One region of the Mannheimia kashgarensis genome, then DNA from elsewhere that is predicted to be linked to it. Evidence: riboswitches for the same ligand, from Rfam matches in the RefSeq annotation. Region 1 holds a riboswitch; the other holds the start of a gene.
The links. Region 1 has a riboswitch for lysine ahead of ACERCF_RS07505 (Na+/H+ antiporter NhaC family protein). Riboswitches for the same ligand answer to the same signal wherever they lie in the genome.

Region 1 (12,459 bases):
GCTCCTGTTTCAGCGATGATACGGGTTTTGCCCATACGTTTTGCCAGTAAAATTTGCCCTAGCACTTGGTTGGTTTTATGGGCTCCACCGTGTAATAAATCTTCACGTTTTAAATAAAGTTTGGTATTCGTGCCTTTAGTCAAGTTACGGCAAAGGGTCAATGCTGTTGGTCGCCCTGCGTAGTTTTTTAATAAATCGGCAAATTCTGCTTGGAATGTTGGATCTTGTTGAGCATCAACAAAAGCCTGCTCTAATTCTTTGAGTACAGGCACTAAAATTTCGGGTACATACATACCACCAAATTCGCCAAAATAAGGATCAAGAAGTGTGTCTGACATAATATTTCCTTTTCTATTATCTACCCCTCTCCCATTGGAGAGGGGTATTAAATTATAAATTTCTAGCTACATTCAAGGCTGATGATGTTTGAGCCACCGGCATTACTTCAACTCGGTTAATATTAACGTGTTCCGGCTGTTGATTTAGCCAAAGCACAATATTAGCCACATCTTCAGGGCGAACAAATTCGACATTTTCATAAATTTTTGCGGCTTTCTCATCATCGCCTTTAAAGCGAACGTTGGAAAATTCTGTTCCTCCACATAGGCCTGGCTCAACGTTAGACACTCGCACTTTTGTACCCGCCAAATCGGCTCGCAAATTTAAGCTAAACTGTTTTACAAAGGCTTTCGTGCCACCATACACATTACCGCCTGGGTAAGGGTAAGTTCCTGCAATCGAGCCGATATTAATAATATGACCAGAATTTTGTTCCACCATTTCAGGAAGAACTAAACGGGTCATTGTGACTAAACCTTTAATATTAGTATCGATCATTTGATACCAATCATCTAAATTTGCTTTATGAGCAGGCTCTAAGCCTAGTGCTAAACCTGCATTATTAACCAATAAATCAATCTTTCGCCAACCTTGAGGGCGGCTGTTTAAGGCTTTTTCAACTTCCGATGAGTCTTGAATATCAAATGCAAGCGGTAGAAAATTATCGCCAAATTGCAAATGTAGCTCCTTTAAACGCTCGGCTCGTCTGCCTGTGCCAATCACTTTATAGCCTGATTGAAGAAGTAATTTACAAATTGCTAAACCAAAACCAGCAGTTGCACCTGTTACTAATGCTGTTTTCATCTTTTTCCCCTTAAAAATAAAATGTACTATTATAGTAGTACAAAAAAATTAAATTGCAAGAAATAATATAACCTATAAACGAAAAAAGCGTACCATAAAGGTACGCTAAATACATAGGAGGATCTTATTTTAAGATTTATATAACACAACATTCGATATCCATATCTTGAGTTGCATTCTATACCATAAAGAAATTTAATTCTGTGATTGCCTTCACATTTTTAGAAATTAATCTTTATTTTTCTGCTTTTTTGCTTTAAATATTAAAATTAAAACTGCCATCACTGCTGCTGTTGCCACAAATCCGAATAAAGCAGATTGCGTGAAACCTACGACTAAGTAGCCAACAATAGAAGCAGCAGCAACCAATAACGCATAAGGCAACTGAGAAATAACGTGATCCATATGGTTACATTGCGCTCCTGTTGAAGACAATATAGTGGTATCTGATACTGGCGAGCAGTGGTCTCCGCATACTGCTCCAGCCATTACTGCCGATAAGCACGGAATGATTAATGCAGGATCAGTATGAACCGCCATTGCCGCACCAATTGGTAACATAATACCAAATGTTCCCCAGCTTGTACCTGTTGAGAATGCCATAAATGCGGCTAATACGAATAAAATCGCCGGTAAGAAACCTGCGGCGATATGCTCGCCAACTAAACTAGATAGATATTTACCCGTTTGCATATCGCTTACTACACCGTTGATTGTCCACGCAAAGAATAAGATAGTAATTGCACCAGACATCATTTTTACACCTAAACCATAAGCACGAACGTAATTTTTTAGTGAAATATAACCGCTTGCCATAATACAAATAGTGGCAACAATAACTGATGCTAAACCGCCTACTACTAATGAAATGCCTACGGTGGTATTTTCAAAAGCACCTAAAATAGAGAATGGCGAACCTGCTTCGGCTAACGCATCAGCCCCCGTTTTGATCATCATTGCAACTGTAACCACAATTAAGGTAATAATCGGGAATACTAAATTACGCATACGACCTTTAACTTCAATAGCTTCTTCCTCTGTTTCTGCTAAAAGTTCGGCTTGGCGTTCAAAACGAGCCATTGAGCCAATATCAAATGAGAAATATGCTACAAAGAACACCATAATCATTGCAAAAATTGCATAGAAGTTCATCGCACTCATTGTCATAAATGCACCAAGTGGTGAATAGCCTGTGATTGAGTGCGTTGCTAATAAGCCAGCAATTAAAGTAATAATATAAGCACCCCAGCTTGAAATCGGCATTAATACACACATTGGTGCTGCAGTTGAGTCAAGAATATAGGCTAATTTTGCACGAGAAATACGGAATTTATCCGTTACCGGACGAGCTATAGCCCCTACCGCTAAACTGTGGAAATAGTCATCAATGAAAGTAAAGAAAACTAAACCTGCTGCCATTAATTTAGCACCACGTTTGCCCTTTATTCTTTTTTGCGCCCAATTTGCAAAAGCTTGGTTACTGCCTGAAATGCTTAATAAAGAAGTTAATACACCTAATAAAATTAAGAATAAAATAATATTAATGTTGTTAGAATTTAAACCTTCTTCACCGCCTTTATAGACTAACGAAACAACGCTATTTTTAATATAAGTAAGAGCATCAAGGAAATTGCTATTGGTTAGCATAAATGCACCAAAAATAATCCCGATGCTTAATGAAATGATCACTTTACGTGTAACAATTGCCAAAATTAATGCAATCAACGCTGGTAACACCGACCAGAACGATGTGGAATAATCAACTAGATTCATAAAACCTCTAAAATGACTTTGTATAATTTGTATATAAGAATAATAGCCAAACAAGAGATGTACTGAGATATTTATAGAAATAAATAAAAGGAAGGAAATATGAAAAAAACAAAAACCCACCCTAACAGTAGCACTCCGTAGCATTTACTACGACAGTGTCGTTTCTTTCGAGAACGACCCCAACCAATTAAGATGACGCTTAATTGATTTCGGCAAGTCCACCTTTCCTTTTTCTTCATCGTTTTCCACTCCGAAAAAATACTTATTGAATTTGCACCTCTACATTTTGTAGGACGGTGTAAAGATACCACGAATATCCTAAGATATAAAGCCCTCTTTTTATTTATATTTATTTACCTTAAATATCTTTTAATATATGATAAATAAGAATAGAATTAACCTCGTTACTAATACATAGGAGAATACAATGTCAGATTTAAAAAGCCTTTTAAATATTCGTAGCTTAAGAGTATTTGCTAAAGATTTAGCACTTGAACAATTAAAGTCACTTGCTGAAAAGTTAGATACTATTATTGCTGAAAAAGAAGAGGAAATTAGAAAAGAAGAGCAAGAAAGAGCTAAACAGTTAGAAAGTTTAAATAAATATGCTGAAATGTTAAGACAAGATGGGCTTTCTATTGATGAATTAGCTCAATTATTAGCAGATAAAGTAATTAAAGGTCGCAAAACACCTAAAGAACGCAAAGCAGTTGCTCCTCGCCCTGCTAAATATAAATTTGTTGATGCAGAAGGTAATGAAAAAACTTGGACAGGTCAAGGCAGAACACCAAAAGTATTGCAAGAAGCTCTTGATAAAGGCAAAAAATTAGAAGATTTTGCTATTTAATTTATTATTTAATAAAGATTAGATATGAGAGAACTCTAATTGAGTTCTCTTCTTTTTATAACAGGAAATCAAATGCTTGAGCATAAAATATTATTAACTGAATGCCCTGATGATACAGGATTAGTGGCTAAAATCACCAATATTTGTTACAAACACCAATTAAATATTATTAAAAATTCTGAATTTGTGGATAATGAAACTAAACGTTTTTTTATGCGTACTGAGTTAAATGGTATTTTTAATGATAAAACATTACTAGCCGATCTTGAATTTACTTTACCTGAAGGTTCTATTTATAAATTATTACCAAAACAGAGAAAGCGAGTTGTTATTTTAGTAACTAAAGAAGCTCACTGTTTAGGCGATTTACTAATGAAAAACTATTACGGTGGTTTAGATGTAGAAATTGCGGCGGTAATTGGTAATCACGATACATTAAGAGAGTTAGTTGAACGCTTTGATGTGCCGTTCCACTTAGTTAGCCACGAAAATTTAACACGAGTTGAACACGATAAACTATTAGCCGCTAAAATTGACGAATACGCTCCAGATTATATTGTATTGGCAAAATATATGCGTGTGCTTAATCCAGAATTTGTGGCTCATTATCCAAATCGTGTTGTCAATATTCACCACTCTTTCTTACCTGCATTTATTGGAGCGAAACCCTATCAACGTGCTTACGAGCGTGGGGTAAAAATTATTGGTGCAACCGCTCATTTTGTAAATGATGAATTAGATGAAGGTCCAATTATTATGCAAAATGTGATCAACGTTGATCATACCTACACGGCAGAAGCAATGATGCGAGCAGGACGAGATGTGGAAAAAACGGTTCTTAGCCAAGCATTAGAACTCGTTCTTTCCGATAAAGTTTTTGTTTATAAAAACAAAACCATTATTTTATAAAATAAATAGCCAGTTATTAAAAACTGGCTATTTTATTTAGAGGGAATGTCTTCCAACGTTTCAGGGGTTTTACCAATTAATAAATTAAATAGCATTACCGTTCTTGCTACAATCTCCCTTAATCTTACTTGATAAGCCCCTTCAGGATATTTCGCTGCATAACAAATTGCGTCAATATTTTTAAATTTAGCAATAAATAAAGCTCTCTCACAATGGAATTTCTGCGACACAATGATAAACGGTGGTAATTTATATACTTCAGTTGCTCTTACAATCGAATCGAATGTAGTGTACCCAGCATAATCTTGCTTAATTTGTGGCTGAGGAACCCCCATTTTTAGCAAATCATTAGTCATTGTTTTTGGCTCATTATAATAAGGGGTTTTATTATCGCCACTGACTAAAAGTTTATTTACTTTTTCACTTTTCACTAATTGCTTTGCGGCTTCTAAGCGGTATTTGTAATATTCATTAATTACGTTTTTTGAATAAAATTTCGCCGTACCAAGTACTACGGCATAATCCCTATGCGGCAGATCTTTAATCTCGCTGTAGACTTTATCCCGTACGGCATAGCTCGTTACTGAATCTACAATTAATAAGGTTGCAATGCCTATTAAATGTAAGCTCACAAGCACTTTTATGCCAAACTGTTTGATTTGATGAAAAAACGGCAATTACCTAACCTCTTAAGCTTCGACTTCCTATAATTGACTTTATTTTTATTACTTGAGCAATGAGTATATTACAGACAAGTAAAATTGTCTGATCGTTCAATCAATTTATGCTATTTCAGCGTATTTGTTAAGTCCTAAACCCTATTTATTGCACTGAAAACTTAAAATTTTTAGCCGTTTAAAAATCTAGACGTTTAGACGGCTAAAATTTCTTGACAATTAACAGTAACACCGTTAATTTAACCATATTATTACTATTACAAGCGGTTAAAAAAGCATAAATTTTTGCAAATAAGGATTCTATGGCTCAGCATATCACACTTTTTGAGGAAACGCCTTTATCCCTTTCATTCGGTGGCGAACTTTCCCCTATTACAGTGGCGTATCAAACTTACGGCGTATTAAATGCAGATAAAAGCAATGCGGTGTTAATTTGCCACGCCTTAACCGGCGATGCAGAACCTTATTACGATTCTGCCACCGAGAAAGGCTGGTGGCAGGATTTTATCGGCAAAGGCTTAGCCTTTGATACCGAAAAATATTTCTTTATTTGTAGTAACGTTCTAGGTGGTTGTAAAGGTACAACCGGTCCTACCTCCATCAATCCACAAACCAATAGACCTTACGGCAGCCAATTTCCAATTATTACCGTTCAAGATATTGTTAATGTACAAAAAGCCTTAATTGATTACTTAGAAATCCCTGCTCTCCACGCCGTCATTGGTGGCTCTTTTGGTGGAATGCAAGCCACACAATGGGGAATTAGCTATCCTGATCAGGTGCGTAATATTATCAACCTCTGTTCATCAATAACCCTTAGTGCTGAAGCGATAGGGTTTAACCACGTTATGCGTCAAGCAATTATTAACGACCCTCACTTCAACGGTGGCGATTATTATGATGGCATTGCCCCCGATAATGGCTTAAAAATTGCCAGAATGTTAGGAATGCTTACCTACCGCACCGATATTCAATTAGCCAAAGCCTTTGGACGAGAAACCAAGCAACAAGGGCAAATTTGGGGCGATCATTTTCAAGTAGAATCTTATTTAAGCTATCAAGGCACCAAATTTTTAGGGCGTTTTGATGCGAATACTTACCTTCGCTTATTAAGAGCCTTAGATCTATATGACCCTGCTCTTGGCTATGAAAACGAAGAAGCTGCACTAAAACGCATTAAAGCGAATTATGTGTTTGTCGCCGTTACCAGTGATCAGCTTTTCAAACAAGTTGATGTTTATAAAAGCAAACAGAAATTAGAACAAGCGGGTGTTAATTTAGAATTCCACGAATTCCACTCTGATTTCGGGCACGATTCATTCTTAGTCGATTATGATTTCTTTGAACCAATGATTAGAAAAGGGCTGGAAAAGTAATTTGCATTTTTTATAATAAGAACGACCGCTTGTAATAGCAAAAAAGCACACCGAAGTGTGCTTTTTGTCGTTTTATACTTATTATTTCTGACGCATTGCAGGGAATAAAATCACATCACGGATTGACGGAGCGTTCGCAAAAATCATTGCTAAGCGGTCAATACCTAAGCCTTCGCCTGCTGTTGGTGGTAAACCGTGTTCTAGTGCTACGATAAAGTCTTCATCTTTAAACATTGCTTCATCATCGCCCGCATCTTTTGCCGTCACTTGAGCATCAAAACGCTCTGCTTGGTCTTCCGCATCATTTAGTTCTGAGAAACCGTTACCAATTTCGCGTCCACCAATAAATAACTCGAAACGATCTGTTACTTCAGGGTTTTCATCATTACGGCGAGCAAGTGGCGAAATTTCTGCAGGGTGTGCCATTAAGAACGTCGGCTGAATTAACTGATGTTCTGCCACTTCTTCAAAAATTGCATTCACAACAGAACCTAAGCCCCACGATTTTTGAATTTCAATGCCTAAACCTTTTGCAATTTCAACAGTTTTCTCAAAGTTATCTAGATCTTCACGTTTAATGCCGTTGCCGTATTTCACGATTGCATCGTGCATTGTGATACGCTCAAACGGTTTGCCAAAATCAAACACATATTCACCATAAGGCACATCTGTTGTACCAAGAATATCTAACGCTAATTGACGTAACAACTCTTCGGTGTTATCCATTAAATCGTGGTAATCCGCATAAGCTTGGTAGTATTCAATCATCGTAAATTCCGGGTTGTGGCGAACAGAAACCCCTTCGTTACGGAAGTTGCGGTTTAATTCAAATACACGCTCAAAACCGCCTACCACTAAGCGTTTTAAATAAAGTTCCGGTGCGATACGCAAATACATATCCACATCTAAGGCATTATGGTGCGTTACGAAAGGTTTTGCTGCTGCACCGCCCGGGATTACTTGTAACATTGGTGTTTCCACTTCGATGAAATCTCTGTCTAAGAAGAATTTGCGAATGCCTGAAACCACTTGTGAGCGGATCATAAAGGTACGGCGTGATTCTTCGTTAGAAATTAAATCTAAGTAACGCTGACGATAGCGAGTTTCTAAATCGGTTAAACCGTGATGTTTATCCGGTAATGGACGTAACGCTTTGGTTAAAAGCTGAACTTCTGAACAACGAACGGTTAATTCACCTGTTTTAGTTTTAAATAGCGTACCTTCAACGCCGATAATATCGCCTAAGTCCCAAAGGCTTACCTTTTCTTCGTAAACACTTTCAGCTAAGTTATCACGAGCCACATAAAGCTGGATTGCACCGCTAACATCTTGAATGGTAAAGAAAGAGGCTTTGCCCATTATACGTTTTAGCATAATACGGCCAGCAACTTTTACTTGAATATTTTGTTCTTTTAATGCTTCGCCTCCCACTTCATCATATTGAACGTGTAAATCTTTCGCTAACGCATCGCGGCGGAAAGTATTTGGAAACGCGTTACCCTGCTCACGAATTTTAGTTAATTTCTCACGGCGGGCTAACATTTCCCCATTTAGATCTAATTCTTGATTTTCTACTTCAGACATTGAATTACCTTAGATTTCAAAATTTGGATAAATAAAACTGGTCGATTATACGTTATTTTAGGCAGTTTTGGTAGAAAACAAGCGGTAAGATTTTCGATAAATTTTGCAAAAAGAGGATTGAGGCTACCCCAATCCTCTTATTAATTACATTACCACCACATCAAACTGATCTTGATGATAGTAAGGCTCAACTTTGATTTCAATTTTCTTCCCGATAAAGGCTTGAAGTTCCGCCAATAATGCGTGGCTTTCTTCATTAATTAAGTAATCTGCCACATCTTTAGATGCATAAACGTGCATTTTTTCCGTTTTAAATAAGTGATGAACACGCACAATTTCACGCATAATTTCATAACAGACTGTTTCAACTGTTTTCACTGCGCCACGCCCTTGGCAAGCAGGGCAATCACAGCATAGAATACGCTCAAGGCTTTCCCGTGTACGTTTACGAGTCATTTCAACCAAACCAAGCTGAGTAAAGCCATTTACATTGGTTTTTACTCTATCTCCCTTTAATGCTTCTTGTAAGGACTGCAATACTAAATTGCGATGCTCTTCCTCTTGCATATCAATAAAATCGATAATGATAATGCCGCCCAAATTACGCAACTGGAGCTGATGGGCAATTGCCTGTGTTGCTTCAATATTAGTATTGAAAATGGTGTGAGCAAGATTTCGATGTCCAACAAATGCCCCTGTGTTGATGTCAATGGTTGTCATCGCTTCTGTTTGTTCAATAATCAGATACCCGCCCGATTTTAGGTTTACTCTCTTATCGAGGGCTTTTTGAATGGCTTCTTCCACACCATAAGCATCAAATAAGGTTTTTGCCCCTGTGTATAAACTCACAGAGTTTGTCAGCTCAGGCATAAACTCAGTTAAAAACTCTTTAACTTGCTCGCAAGTGATTTTTGAATCGATCCAGACCGCATTAATGCGAGTGCCGATAAAGTCCCTCAATACCCGTTGAGCTAATGCAAGCTCTCCATAAAGCATTGATTTAGCAGGATATTTTGTTTTCCGTTCTAATACTTTCCGCCATAAGCGTTTTAAGAAATCTACATCTTGCTTTAAGCTTTCTTCGCTTGCTTCTTCCGCAGCCGTACGGACAATAAAGCCGCCTAACTCATCGCAATAAGGCTCAAGCAATGCTTTTAAACGCTCACGTTCCGCCTCACTTTCAATACGTTGAGAAACACCCACGTGGCTATTTTCTGGCATAAAGACCAAATAGCGAGAAGGCAAGGTAATATCAGTAGTTAATCTTGCACCTTTTGTACCAATCGGATCTTTAACCACTTGAACCACAATGTCTTGCCCTTCACGAACCAACTCGGCAATATCTTTTACCACAAATTGTTTTTTCTCATTTTCATCAACACATTCGGTATGAGAAACAATATCGGAAGCGTGCAAAAAAGCCGCTTTTTCTAACCCAATATCCACAAAAGCAGACTGCATTCCGGGCAACACTCGGGTTACTCGCCCCTTGTAAATATTCCCCACAATGCCACGCTTTGCCTCACGCTCAATATGCAATTCTTTCAACAACCCGTTTTCAACCAATGCAACCCTTGTCTCACTTGGGGTTACATTAACTAATAATTCTGTACTGCTCATCGTTTATCTTCTTACTATAAAATTAAATTGGAATAAGTTTATCACTTTGTTTTTAAGAAAAAAATTAGATCACTCAATTTCTTATTTTGATTGGGAAAATTAAATGTTCTACAAGCGGTTATTTTTATGAGTTTTTTTGCAATTTTGCTCAAATTTTGCTATTTTCTACCACAAATTTTTAACAAGAGAAAAATTATGACTGAACAAACTTTTATCACAGGTAAAGATGCTGTACTTGAAGACAGTATTTCTACCTTTAAACACAAATTAAAAACTCTTGGTTTTAACATTGAAGAAGCCTCTTGGTTAAACCCTGTGCCGAATGTGTGGTCAGTGCATATTCGTGATGCGGATTGTCCGCAATGTTTCTCAAATGGTAAAGGGGCAAGCAAAAAAGCGGCATTAGCCTCTGCGTTGGGCGAATATTTTGAGCGTTTATCCACCAACTATTTCTGGGCGGATTTTTATTTAGGTCAAGAGATTGCAAATAGTGATTTCGTGCATTATCCAACCGAGAAATGGTTCCCGATTGATGATGAAGCCATTCCACCAATGGAGATGATGGACGAGTTTTTATGGGAATATTTTGATCCAAATGGTGAAATCACACCGGAGTTATTGGTTGATTTACAATCAGGAAATTATGATCGTGGGATTGTTACCCTACCTTACGTTCGCCAATCTGACAATGAAACGGTTTACATTCCGCAAAGTATTATCGGCAACTTATTTGTTTCAAACGGTATGTCGGCAGGCAATACAAAAAACGAAGCTCGAGTGCAGGGCTTATCCGAAGTGTTCGAGCGTTTTGTCAAAAACCGTATTATTACTGAGGCAATCAGCTTGCCTGAAATTCCGCAATCGGTGATTGATAGCTATCCAACCATTAAGTCGTCTATCGAAAAATTAGAGCAACAAGGCTTCCCGATTCTTTGCTACGATGCCTCATTAGGTGGAGAGTTCCCTATTATTTGTGTGATTTTATTAAATCCACAAAACGGTACTTGTTTCGCTTCTTTCGGGGCTCACCCGAATTTCCAAGTAGCATTTGAGCGTACGGTAACTGAGCTTCTGCAAGGTCGTAGCTTAAAAGATTTAGATGTATTTGCTCCGCCGTCTTTCAATAATGAAGATGTGGCAGATCACGCCAATATGGAAACTCATTTCATCGACTCAAGCGGTCTAATTTCTTGGGATCTTTTCAAACGTGATGCGGATTATCCATTCGTACATTGGGATTTCTCTGGCACAACCGAGCAAGAATTCAATAATATGATTGCGATTTTCAACAAGCACAATCAGCCTGTTTACATTATGGATTACGAGCATTTAGGCGTGTATGCTTGCCGTATTTTAGCACCGGGAATGTCGAACATTTACCCAAGCGACGATTTAATTTACGCAAACAACAATATGGGTATGGATTGGCGTGAAATCTTATTAGATTTACCACATTTCCACCACGATGCTGAAACCTACCAAGAATTGCTTGATGAGTTAGACGAGCAAAGCATTGATGATTTAACTCGTGTGCGTGAATTTATCGGTGTTGTGGCAGAAAAAGGTTCAGCAATGCAAACTCTGCGTATCGGCGAACTAAAATCAATGCTTCACTTAGCACTTGGCAACTTAGAGCAAGCGTTAGATTGGGCGAACTGGACAGCGAATATGAACGCCAGCGTGTTCTCGCCAGAGCGTAATAATTACTACCGTTGCTTAATCAGCACGATTGAATTATTCCTTGATGAAAATCGTGAGCCTGAGCAATATCGCCGTGTATTTGAGAAAATGTATGGTGCTGAAGCTGTAGAATTTGCTTGGAATGCGGTGCAAGGTGGTAATCCGTTTAACGGCTTAACAGCTTCTGATGAAAGCCTTGAAAATATGGTTGCTCATCAGAAATTATTAAACGCTTACCGCAAAGTGCAAAAAGCAAAAGTAAATCCGATTGCGAGATAATTTAACATTTTGTAGGGCAGGCTTGTGCCTGCCCTTTCTTTACTACCTTTCGGGCAAACTCTGCCCCTACACATAAATTTAAAAATGATCGACTTCCGTCCTTTTTATCAACAAATTGCAACTACTTCCCTATCAGCTTGGCTTGAAACCCTACCCTTGCAATTAAAGCAATGGGAAAAAACGACCCACGCAGATTATGCAAAATGGGCAAAAGTTGCAGATTTTTTACCAAATCCGACCGCTTGTATTAACCTAAAAGATAAAGTGGAGTCTATTCCAACTGCGCCTTTATCTGAGGGCGAACGCAAGCAAATCACCCATCACTTAAAACAGCTGATGCCTTGGCGTAAAGGCCCGTATCACTTACACGGTATTCATATTGATACAGAATGGCGTTCTGATTTCAAATGGGATCGTGTTTTACCGCACCTTACTCCACTTGCTGGCAGAACAATTTTAGACGTGGGCTGTGGTAGCGGTTATCATATGTGGCGAATGGTGGGCGAAGGGGCAAAAATGGTGGTGGGCATTGACCCTACCGAGCTTTTCCTTTGCCAATTTGAGGCAGTAA
Region 2 (12,459 bases), on a different contig from region 1:
GATTTAAAGCATAGTCCGGGAGGATTGCGAGATCTTAATTTACTTTCTTGGATTATGTTACGCCAATATGGCGTGTATTCATTTATTGATTTACTGAATAAAGGCTTGCTTTATTCCGAAGAATATAAAGAATTAACAGCCTCACAAGCGGTACTTTTTCGTATGCGTTTTGCACTTCATTTGCAGCTTAAACGCTATGACAACCGTTTGAGATTTGACAGGCAGTTGCAATTAAGCGAATTTTTAGGTTATCAAGGCGAGGGTAATCAAGCGGTTGAAACAATGATGAGAGATTATTTCCAAGCCACGAAATCGATTTCTCAGCTAAGCCAGCTCATACTGAATGGCTTTGAACAAACGCATTTATTGAATTTGCAAAAAATTGGCGAAAAACAACCGCTTGATCGCTATTTTTATCAGCAAAATCAGATGATATTTATTGAAGATCGTCGCATTTTCAAACATCAGCCTACCACAATGTTGGATTTGTTCTTTCATCTCACCCATTTCCCGCAACTAAATGCGAGTGCTGATACGCTACGGCAACTGCGTTTATCACTCCAGCAGCAAGAGCAACCGCTGTGTGAAAATCAGGAAATACGAGAAAAATTTGTGCAACTTTTTCACCAGCCTAAAGTGGTTTCCAGAGCAATTTTGCCAATGCACCAATTAGGCTTCCTAACTGCCTATTTACCACAATGGAGGGGTATTGAGGGCTTAATGCAGTTTGATCTTTTCCATATTTATACGGTAGATGAACACAGTATCCGTGTAATGCTGAATTTAGAAAATTTTGCTGAGAATGTTCAACATTCTATTTTTCCTCTCGGCAATAGCTTATTTTCACAGCTATCCGATAAGCACAACTTGATTTATCTTGCCGCACTCTTTCACGATATTGCAAAGGGCAGAGAAGGCGATCATGCTAAAGTTGGGGCGGAGGATATGCGTGAATTTGCCAAATTGCACGGTTTTAGCCAAGAGCAAACAGATTATATGGCTTGGCTGGTAGAAGAACATTTAACGATGTCAATTATCGCTCAACGGCGTGATATTCACGATCCTGAAGTGGTGCGTGCATTTGCAAAAAAAGTACAAAGTTTGACCGCTTTATCCTCACTGCTTTGTTTAACGGTTACGGATATTTGTGCAACCAGTGAGAGTTTATGGAACGATTGGAAAGCCTCGCTTTTTATCCAACTTTACCAATTTACCTTACAACAATTAGCTGAAAATTTAGACTACGAAGCGGTAGCAAAAGAACATCGCCAGCAAGCGTTAGAATTGATGAAATTTGTGCTTTCCTCTAGCGAGCGTAAAGCCTTGAATGAATTTTGGCAGCCTTGCCCACAGAGCTATTTTTTACGCCATAAACCGACCCAGTTAGTATGGCACGCATTGAGTTACATTAGAAATCGCAAACTGCCGATGGTATTAATCAGCAACGAGTACGCCAGAGGAGGAACAGAAATTTTCATTTGCTGCCAAGATCAGCCTCAGCTTTTTGCTCGCATTGCTTATTTGCTCAGCCAAAAGAAAATCAGCATTCACGATGCGCAAATTATTACTAGTGAAAACGGCTTGGTGTTGGACAGTTTTATCGTAACTGAACGTAATGGAGAAGATTTAACAGGCGAAAGAAGCCTACAAATTCAGCAATCTTTAATCAAGATGTTAGCAATACCGAATAATCAAGCTAAGTTTATTAAAAAGCCTGTTAAATACGCTTCATTTAAACGCAAAACAAGATTACGTTTTCTGCCACAATCATCGAAACAGCAGACGGAGTTTGAGCTATTTACCCTTGATAGGGAAGGCTTATTGGCTCAAATTGGTTATATCTTTAATCGACTAAACTTAAATTTGCTGAATGCGAAAATTACTACTATTGGCGAGAGAGTAGAGGATTTCTTTGTGGTAAGTAATGCTGAAGGAAAAGCACTTTCGGAGCAAGAACAGTTGATACTTCAAGAAACGATAATGAGAGAACTAGATAATAAATAGCAAAAACCGCTTGTAATTTATCACTACAAGCGGTTATTTTGGGGAGAAATTTTACAATTTCATTTTACGATTTTAGTAAGCCTGATGAACCTTCAGAGTAATCTCTTGGCTGACCTTCTTCCTCTTTTTCAGGTTGAACAGGCAATTGAGCTTGTTGGAAAAACTCAATATTTTTCGCATTTTCGGGTAATAATTTTTCAGAACTTTGAGCTAAATGAGCATACAGTTTTTTATAATCTGCCGCTAAAGTTGAAAGTAGTTGAGCGGATTGCTCAAAATGCTGCTCAAGTTGTTGTTTTTGTTCATCAACTTGTGTTTTAGTCTGTTTAAGTTCTCTTTCTAATTCGTGTTGCTTCCTTACATTACTATTAAATACGCGCACGATAGTGCAACCTACTACAGCACCAACAATAAATGCAGCGGCAATGGCCGCCCAAACATCACTTGTCCATTGTTCCATCATAAACTCCTTATATTTAAGTAGTGAATTTATGGCTCTATTTTTAACATTTCAGCTTTTGTTTGAAAAGTTCCAAATGATTAAAATGTGATATAGGTTCAATTTTAAAGAATAAGTCTAAAAAACATTAGATTTTTGGTTAAAAAGTCTGTATAATTCCGCCACCCTGTTTTGCTTGGTTTTTCCCGCTAAGCAGTTTGGTCAGAATTGACTCGAAGGGGTTGGATTCTACCGTCATAGGTAATTCCTTTTAGGAATTGGGTTATAAACTTTAAATTTTGGTATTTAATTAATGAAAACTTTTGTAGCAAAACCAGAAACAGTACAACGTGACTGGTATGTAGTAGATGCGACAGGTAAAACTTTAGGTCGTTTAGCTACCGAATTAGCACGCCGTTTACGCGGTAAACATAAAGCTGAATATACTCCGCATGTTGATACAGGTGATTACATCATTGTTATCAATGCAGAGAAAGTAGCAGTAACCGGCAAAAAAGAAACTGACAAGGTTTACTACTGGCACACCGGCTATGTAGGTGGTATCAAAGATGCAACCTTCAAAGAAATGATTGCACGTCGTCCAGAAGCAGTGATCGAGATCGCAGTTAAAGGTATGTTACCTAAAGGTCCTTTAGGTCGTGAAATGTTCCGTAAATTAAAAGTTTACGCAGGTAACGAACATAACCACGCTGCACAACAACCACAAGTTTTAGACATCTAATCACGGAGCAGAAAAATGACAGCAGCAAATCAAAACTACGGCACAGGTCGCCGCAAAAGCTCTTCAGCTCGTGTATTTATCAAACCGGGCAGTGGTAATATTACCATTAACCAACGTTCTTTAGAGGTTTACTTCGGTCGTGAAACTTCACGTATGATCGTCCGTCAACCATTAGAATTAGTTGAATTAACAGATAAATTAGACCTTTACATCACTGTAACCGGTGGTGGTATTTCTGGTCAAGCAGGTGCGATCCGTCACGGTATCACTCGTGCATTAATGGAATACGATGAAACTCTACGCCCAGCACTTCGTGCAGCAGGCTTCGTTACTCGTGACGCTCGTCGCGTTGAACGTAAAAAAGTGGGTTTACACAAAGCACGTCGTCGTCCACAATACTCAAAACGTTAATTTATTTTCGTTTTCAAAAGGCAGGGTTTCCTGCCTTTTTTGTTATCTATAAAATTACTTTTTGTAGATATATTTCACAGCTAATAATGCAGTTCCTGCACCGAATAAATCGGCAATTCCATCTAACCAAGAGCTTTGTCGGGTTTCGGTAAAATAGGCTTGTCCTAACTCTGTTCCAAACGCATAAAATAGTGCAAATATCATTAAACCTAAATAAGGTACAAATTTATTAGATTGAATAAATGCTCTTGCTATGAGCCAAATTTGTATAAAGAAGATTGCGAAGTGTCCAATTTTATCAAAATGAGGAAATAGAGGAGGATCTCCACTGCTTTCACGGAAAATAAGAGAGTAGAGACTAATAACAAACCAAAGTAAGGCTAAAAGAGCGTGTCTATTCATTTCAATTATATTTCATAGAAAGATATAAAAAACAAGCGGTCATTTTTAGTAAAAATTTTACTAAAAACAACCGCTTATAGGCGTTATTTATTACTCAAATAAACCTTTATGTAATGCACGAACAGCATCATCTGCTTCACTATTTTTGATAAGCGTACAAACATTGTTGCTACTTGCACCGTAGCTGATTAGGCGGATATTGTAATTCTCAAGGGTATGGAATAATTTTTTCGCCACACCCGCTTGGAGATGTAAGTTATTGCCAATAATAGCCACTAACGCTAAATCATTTTCCACTTGAACATTGCAATAAGCATTGAGTTCATCAAGTAATTCAGGCGATAGCATATCTGTGCCAGAAGACGCTGAACCTGTTTTATCTAATGTGAGAGATACGCTTACTTCTGAAGTCGTAATCACATCAACTGAGATTTTATGTTTTGCTAAAATCGCAAATAAATTCGCTAAAAAGCCTTGTGCGTGTAGCATAGATAGGCTTGAAAGCGTTAATAAGGTTTGATTACGGCGTAATGCAATCGCACGGAACGTTGGGCGAGGTTGTGGATCACGAGTTACCCAAGTACCACCTTGCTCAGGGGCTTTGCTTGAGCCTACATACACAGGAATATTGCTACGCACCGCAGGTAATAAGGTTGCAGGGTGAAGCACTTTCGCACCAAATGTTGCCATTTCAGCCGCTTCATTAAATGCCATTGTATCAATACGTTGTGCGTTTGGCACAACACGAGGGTCAGTTGTGTAGATACCCGGAACGTCTGTCCAAATCAACACATCATTTGCATTTAATACTTCTGCTAATAATGCCGCAGAGTAGTCTGAACCACCACGACCTAAAGTGGTGGTTTTCCCTTCATCATCACGCCCGATAAAACCTTGTGTAATCGCAATTTTGCCAGCTTCGATAAGTGGCTTGATTACTTTATCTGATTGTTGTTGGGTTTTTTCATCATTTGGAGTTGCTTTTCCATAGTGGTTATTTGTTGCTACAACGTCACGCACATCAACCCATACAGCAGGGTGTCCACGCTCAATTAATAATTGCGTAAAGATTTTGGTGGACATCATCTCGCCGTGGCTGATTAATTCATCACTTAATGCTGTGGATGTGGCAAGGCTTGCAGATTCTGCTAATGCTTCAATATGCTCTAGTAACTCATCGATTTCAGCACGAACGCTATCTTGTGTTTGTAATTTTTCAATGATGTTGTATTGAATTTGACGAACAGATGCAATGATTTCATCACGCTTTTCTTTTTCACAACCATTTGCAAGTTCAACTAAATAATTTGTTACACCAGCAGATGCAGAAAGGACCACCACACGAGTGTTTTTTTCAGCAATAACGATATTAGCAGAGGAAGTCATTGCATCAAAATCAGCAACGCTGGTACCACCAAATTTAGCCACAGAAAGATGAGACATAATAAAAATTTCCTTAAATAGAGTAGATAATGTTGTGTTTAGGGGATATTCGGAAAGGAAATTTGAGTAGATTATACGGTTTGATTGAGAACCAATTAATCAGAGCACTCCATTTAATAAAATATTAAATGACAGCTGACAGGATTCAACCTATGCAGCCGATGTTAATTCCATTCTAGTGAATTCACACCTCGGCAAGCACTCCCATCACTTAATTCTCAAACGGCCCTAGTTGCCTCAAATTAAGTTGCCTGAGTGTTGCGCCTCTCCCGTAGCAGAAGAGTCTGCTACTATTTTTCAATGTTTGAAAAACTTATATAGAAATACCTTTTTGTCGATGATTTGTCAATGAATATTTACAATATTGATATAGAGTTATTTGAACGAAATAATACTCCTAAATTATTTTTTGAAATGGATCACAAAATTCAAATTATTTTATTGTAGTGTTCTTGTGTTGTTCTATTCTTACTTTACTCATTATGAGGTAACTTAGGAGACAATATTATGAGTGTATTAACATATTTGCAAAAAATAGGGCGTGCCTTAATGGTACCTGTTGCGGCATTACCGGCCGCTGCATTATTAATGGGAATTGGCTATTGGATTGATCCCGATGGTTGGGGGGCTAATAGCCAATTAGCAGCATTACTGATTAAATCAGGTGCTGCAATTATTGATAATATGTCGATTCTATTTGCAGTTGGTGTTGCATTTGGAATGTCGAGAGAAAAAGATGGTGCAGCTGCACTATCAGGCTTAGTGGGGTATTTGGTGTTAACGACCTTACTAGCTCCGGCTGCTGTTGCTCAGTTATTAGGCGTTGCTGTAGAAGAAGTACCTGCTGCATTCGGTAAAATCAATAATTAGTTTATTGGTATTTTGGTAGGGGTGATCTCAGCTGAACTTTATAACCGCTTCTACCAAGTGGAATTACCAAAAGCATTATCATTCTTTAGCGGTAAGCGTTTAGTGCCGATTGTGGTTTCTGTAATTATGATCGTCGTAGCATTTATCTTGCTCTATGTGTGGCCGGTTATTTTCGGTGGATTGGTTTCTTTTGGTGAATCAATCAAAGATATGGGGTCAGTTGGTGCAGGTATTTACGCTTTCTTCAACCGTTTATTAATTCCTGTTGGCTTACACCACGCACTTAACTCTGTATTCTGGTTTGATGTGGCGGGCATTAATGATATTCCTAATTTCTTAGGTGGAGCGAAATCGTTAGCGGAAGGCAAAGCGGTAGTAGGTGTAACTGGTATGTACCAAGCAGGGTTCTTCCCTGTGATGATGTTTGGTTTACCAGCAGCGGCACTTGCGATTTATCATAGTGCAAAGCCGGCTAAGAAAGCCCAGGTTGCTTCTATTATGTTTGCTGCTGCACTAGCATCATTCTTTACGGGGATTACAGAGCCGTTAGAATTTGCCTTTATGTTTGTTGCACCGGTACTTTATGTAATACATGCACTACTAACAGGCTTATCCGTTTATATTGCCTCATCAATGGAATGGATTGCAGGCTTCGGCTTTAGTGCAGGCTTAGTAGATTTAATCTTATCTAGCCGTAACCCTCTTGCTGTTCAATGGTATATGCTTATTGTGCAAGGTGTCTTATTTGCTGTTATTTACTATGTGCTATTTAGAACCGTGATTCGTTTATTTAACCTAAAAACGCCGGGTCGTGAAGATGAAGATAGTATCCAGGTGTCAGCTGAAACCTCTCGTAGTGAGCAGGCTGCAAAATTTATTGAGGCATTAGGCGGCAAAGAGAATATTACGAGTATTGATGCTTGTATTACTCGTTTGCGTTTAATTTTAGTAGATACAGCCAAAGCGAATGAAGCAAAATTAAAAGCTTTAGGTTCAAAAGGAAATGTAAAACTGGGCGAAAATGGCTATCAAGTTATTTTAGGACCTGAAGCAGAATTTGTTGCAGATGCAATGAAAAAGCTATAATACCGGTTAGAAAATAGAAGTAAGCGGTCAGAATATTGTAATTTTTTGCAAAAATCTGACCGCTTGTTTTATGCCTTTTTATTGATTGGTGTGTGTTTATGGCTTGCCATTTTTTGACGAATTTCACGGCGTTGTTTTGAAAGTTCCGCGTTACGAATCATATAATCATCAACACGGTTTTCATAATCATAACGCATATTAGCAATAATTGCACGTACGTCTTCAATCGACATTTCATCAGTGATGTATTGAGTTAGATTATCTAATAACAACACACGTTTTTGGTTATCACGAATTTTGCGATCGTTATCGGCAGTTTCGCGATGTAATTTATTTTTTAAACGATAAAGATGTACATATTCCAACATATCGTGGAATGATTTATTCACTTCAGACATAGAAAATCCTCTTGGTTAAGTTGATTAAAAATAAGTAGATAAATCCTATTCTTTTTCTGCCAATTCGTCAAAAAATTTTGTGTTAATTTTATGATTTAAATCTATTATCAAAAAGTTCGTTAAATTTGTAGTGATATTTAGCTTAAAAATGGTAATATCTTATCATTTATGGTTATTAAGGGATTTTGTTATGTCATCAAATATCATTCCTCGTGAATTTGCTGCAATTGATTTAGGCTCAAATAGCTTTCATATGATTGTAGCCCGTATTGTGAATGGCTCAATTCAAGTCCTTTCTCGTCTTAAACGCCGTGTTCGATTAGCTGATGGGCTTGATGAAAATCTAATACTCAGCCAAGACGCTATCGACAGGGGTGTGGATTGCTTGGCATTGTTTGCAAAACGCTTAAAAGGCTTTTCGCCGGAAAATGTGAAAGTGGTCGGTACTTATACCTTACGCAGAGCTGCAAATAAGCAAGACTTTCTTGGCCAAGCAAAAGCGGTTTTTCCTTATCCAATTTCAATTATTTCCGGGCAAGAAGAAGCTCGATTAATTTATTCAGGTGTTAGCCACACACAGCCCGAAACGGGTAGAAAGCTCGTAGTGGATATTGGTGGTGGCTCAACAGAAATTACTATTGGCGATAACTTTAATCCAATTCGGGCAGAAAGCCGTCATATGGGGTGCGTGAGTTTTGCCAAGCGTTTTTTTCCAAACGGGGAACTGACTACCGAACTCTTTGATAGTGCTTATCAGCTGGCAATGGAAAAAATTGAAGACTTGATGTGGGAGTACCAAGAATTAGGTTGGGAACACGCACTAGGCTCGTCAGGCACAATTAAAACTGTTCATCAAGTTCTTATTGCTAACGGCTATCGAGATGGAATGATAACCGAGTCTCGCCTACAAAAAGTGATTGATTTATGTTTAGGATTTAAATCGTTGAATGAGATAAAAATGCGAGGATTACTGGAGGAACGAGTAGATGTGTTAGTTCCCGGTTTAGCTATTTTGTTAGCCCTTTTCCATACCTTCAAAATTGAAACCTTGCGCTATTCTAACGGCGCTTTACGAGAAGGCGTGATGTATGGCTTAGAAAAAAGTTTCCAAGTGGGCGATATTCGCCAGCGAACAGCTGAAGCCTTAGTGGAGCAGTTTGATTTAGATAAAAAGCAAGCTGCAAGAGTAGAGAAAACAGTATTTATGCTTTTTGATCAAATTCGAGGTTGGAAAAACCGTCGCCAAGTTGAAGATTTCCGCTCTATGTTGAAGTGGGCAAGTTTATTGCACGAAATTGGTATTGTTGTAAATCATAATAATGTTCATCGCCACTCAGCTTATTTGATTTCGAACCGAGATTTACCGGGTTTTGATTTTGAACAGCAAACGTTGTTAGCGGTTTTAATGCGGTATCATCTCAAAGGGTTTAAGCGTTCTGATATTCGTAGTATTAACCGCTACCAATATCGTGATATTTTGACCTTAGTTCGTTTATTTAGATTAGCGGTATTACTTAATCGTTCTCGCCAAGCAACGGTTGAACCGAAGCAGATTGTTCTTTCTATTGAAAATAACGATTGGCATTTAGCGTTTGACGAGGGATTTTTGAGCCAGAACCCATTAGCATTAGCTGATTTAGAAGACGAGCAAAAGATATTATCTACTGCAGATCTTAGTTTAACCATTTCTTAAAAGACAATCGCTATTCACTATTTTCATTAACGCTTAAAGGCGTTAATGATTTCCTTTCCAATAAAATTTGATCTACCTCGCATTTTTGAAATTTTCTTATTGAGATTATTCTATTAAGCCATTATTCTTTCTTTTATTGGAGTATATCTTCATAAATAGCTATTTATGGAGTGATACATCAAATTATATTAAAAAAATAGATTGAGGAAAAACCTATGTTATTAGCCGATTTATCAAGAGATGATTACGCAAAATCATTACCACCTCTATTTGCTCGCTTATGTGGGAAATTAAAAACTTTAGATTTAGCGAATTTAGAACTAGGTTGGCAGGATTTAGAAGATGGCATTCGTATGAATGTGATGTCGTTTGAAACCAGCCCTGCAGAAGGCAAAAAAGCGGAAATGCACCGTAAATTTGTGGATATTCAACTTCTTATTGAAGGCGAAGAGATGATCGAATATGGCTTAAGCCAGCCTGATTTAGCAAAATATGATGAATATCGTGATGAAGCTGACTACCAGCTTACCGATGCGATTGATGATAAAAATGAAGTTATTCTTAAACCAAATATGTTTGCTATTTTCTTGCCTTATGAGCCACACAAACCGGGTAATTCAGTAAATGGCAATAAAGTATTGAAAAAATTAGTAGTAAAAGTTCCTGTGGAATTATTATAGGAGGTGGGAATGTCTGCTAGAGGAAAAATTCTTAATACAATCAGCTCACTACAAAATAGTTTAACTAAAACAGAAAAGAAAATAGCAGCAGTTATTTTATCTCAGCCGGAATTGCTTAGCCAATGTTCTTTATCTGAGGTTGCTAAACATTTAGATGTTGGTGAAGCAACCTTTATCCGTTTTTGCCGAACATTAGGCTTTAAAGGCTATACTGATTTCAAATTAGAATTAGCAATAGAACTTGCTACTCAAAATCAAGATAAACGAGTTTTATTGGATACGGATGTATCTGAAGGCGATACATCGAAAGACATTGCCAATAAGCTAAAAAATAGCTTGGATAGTGCAATTAGTGAAACTATTAATTTGCTTGATTTTGATGTGCTGGAAAAAGTTGTACAAGAGCTACGGAAGGCTAAAAGAATATTTTTATTTGGTGTAGGTTCTTCAGGGCTAACGGCAGAAGATGCCAAACATAAATTAATGCGGATTGGGCTGCAAACTGATGCAATAACTAATAATCATTTTATGTATATGCAAGCCGCTCTTGTTGAAGAAGGTGATTTAGTCATTGGTATAAGCCATTCAGGTTACTCTGAGGAGGTTGTGAAATCACTCCGTTTCTCTCGTGCAAATAAAGCCACTGCCGTTGCGATTACCCATAACTTACGTTCCCCTGTCACGGAAGAAGCAAATTATGTATTAATTAATGGTAATCGACAAGGTCATATGCAAGGCGATTCTATTGGTACAAAAATGTCCCAGCTTTTTGTATTAGATTTAATTTATACCTTGCTAGTAAAAGCTGAGCCTGAAAACGCTTTAAAGCAAAAGCAAAAAACGTTGAATGTAATTTTAGAGCAGAGAATTAAAAGCTAGTCAGAACATTGGTTTGTGAAAGCACAATCTGAGATTAATTTGTATTCATTTAAAGCAAGCAGTTATGAAAATAGCTGCTTGTTTTGTTTTTGGTGTTCTATTTCTTTTATTTAATTTGCAAATTATCAAGGAAATCTGACCGCTTATTAGTATTTTTGCGAAGTAGATCACAGTGTTTTTTAGATACTCGCTATAGAATAAGCACTATTTCATTTTATCTTAAGGAGTATTTATGGGTGACAATGTAACAACGAAAAAGCTGATTGTCGGTACAATTTCATTGGCGTGTGCAGTCATTTTCTTTGGTGGTTTTGCTAAAGATATTGCAGGCGGCATTTTTGATTTTGGTAAGCTAACAGGGCAATTCCCTGAATGGTTAAAAACAGCAGGGGGAACAAGTGCAAAAGGCGGCTTTATTTTTGCACTAACCTTAGTGCCTAGCGTAATGCTGGCACTTGGTTTTGTGGCAATTTTCGAACATTTCGGTGCTTTGGCTGCTGCTTCAAAATGGTTAAGCCCAATTTTAAGACCGTTAATGGGCATTCCTGGTAGTGCTTCAATTTCATTAATTGCTAGTACACAAAGTACTGATGCAGGCAGCTCAACCACCAAGTTCCTACGCAATGAAGGCAAAATTACTTACAAAGAATTATTAATCTTTGCCGCCTTCCAATTTAGTGCAGGTGCATTACTCACGAACTTCTTAGCCTCTTTTGCTCCATTGTTATTAATTTCAGATAAATCAGGTGCAGTTGCTCCAACCTCCATTGCAATGTGCTTAGGCGTGATTTTCCTATTCAAGATTTTCGGTGCTAATTTAATGCGTTTATATGTGAAAAAATTTGTAAAAGATACGGAGACAGAAGTATGAGTACGCAAAAGAAATTAATTACAGATATTTTTATTGATGGTGCACGCAAAGGTTGGGATATTGCCGTACATAGCACAATTCCTAATGTACTGATGGCATTTGTGATTATTTATATGCTTAATGCGTCTGGCTTACTGAAAATCATTGGGGAATGGCTTGGTTTTATTATGGCACCAGTTGGTTTGCCAGGAGAGGCGATCGCGGTATTTCTTGCTGCATTTCTTAGCTGGGGAGGTGCGGCTGGAGTATTAGTTGCGCTAGTCCAAGAAGGTGTATTGAATGTTCAGCATATTGCTATCTTGCTACCGGGTATGGCATTAGTTGGTTCAACTGTGCAATATATGGGGCGTATTCTAGGCGTATTAGGCGTGCCAGGTAAACATTATTTAGTGCTATTTGGTATCTGCATTATCAATGCTTACCTTGCTATGTTTGTAATGCAATTTTTAATCTAGGAGGCTGTAGTGGAAAAACAAATCGTCGAAAAATTCTTAGCAGAATTAAAAGAAATTACGGATATTGAAAGCCCAGCAAATTCCAT

Region 2: it holds a riboswitch for lysine, as region 1 does, so the genes downstream of both, lysC (lysine-sensitive aspartokinase 3) here and ACERCF_RS07505 (Na+/H+ antiporter NhaC family protein) in region 1, are expected to answer to the same signal.

What each region holds. Positions count from the first base shown of each region.
Region 1 is NZ_JBGTYY010000016.1:6,391-18,849, forward strand. Features, by position in the region: gene trpB (tryptophan synthase subunit beta) at 1-338, opposite strand, end outside; gene ACERCF_RS07500 (SDR family oxidoreductase) at 391-1,143, opposite strand; gene ACERCF_RS07505 (Na+/H+ antiporter NhaC family protein) at 1,372-2,916, opposite strand; lysine riboswitch at 3,037-3,206, opposite strand; gene ACERCF_RS07510 (H-NS family histone-like protein) at 3,344-3,763, shown strand; gene purU (formyltetrahydrofolate deformylase) at 3,836-4,672, shown strand; gene ACERCF_RS07520 (SanA/YdcF family protein) at 4,705-5,331, opposite strand; gene metX (homoserine O-acetyltransferase MetX) at 5,652-6,725, shown strand; gene lysS (lysine--tRNA ligase) at 6,807-8,309, opposite strand; gene rng (ribonuclease G) at 8,454-9,929, opposite strand; gene ycaO (30S ribosomal protein S12 methylthiotransferase accessory factor YcaO) at 10,125-11,888, shown strand; gene cmoB (tRNA 5-methoxyuridine(34)/uridine 5-oxyacetic acid(34) synthase CmoB) at 11,973-12,459, shown strand, end outside.
Region 2 is NZ_JBGTYY010000002.1:152,854-165,312, forward strand. Features, by position in the region: gene glnD (bifunctional uridylyltransferase/uridylyl-removing protein GlnD) at 1-2,004, shown strand, start outside; gene ACERCF_RS01995 (Z-ring associated ZapG family protein) at 2,069-2,464, opposite strand; gene rplM (50S ribosomal protein L13) at 2,757-3,185, shown strand; gene rpsI (30S ribosomal protein S9) at 3,201-3,596, shown strand; gene ACERCF_RS02010 (VanZ family protein) at 3,651-3,998, opposite strand; gene lysC (lysine-sensitive aspartokinase 3) at 4,089-5,441, opposite strand; lysine riboswitch at 5,536-5,718, opposite strand; partial or broken gene nagE (N-acetylglucosamine-specific PTS transporter subunit IIBC) at 5,949-7,397, shown strand; gene ACERCF_RS02025 (DUF496 family protein) at 7,466-7,795, opposite strand; gene ppx (exopolyphosphatase) at 7,986-9,488, shown strand; gene nanQ (N-acetylneuraminate anomerase) at 9,704-10,168, shown strand; gene ACERCF_RS02040 (MurR/RpiR family transcriptional regulator) at 10,178-11,047, shown strand; gene ACERCF_RS02045 (nucleoside recognition domain-containing protein) at 11,280-11,918, shown strand; gene ACERCF_RS02050 (YjiG family protein) at 11,915-12,373, shown strand; gene ACERCF_RS02055 (M20/M25/M40 family metallo-hydrolase) at 12,383-12,459, shown strand, end outside.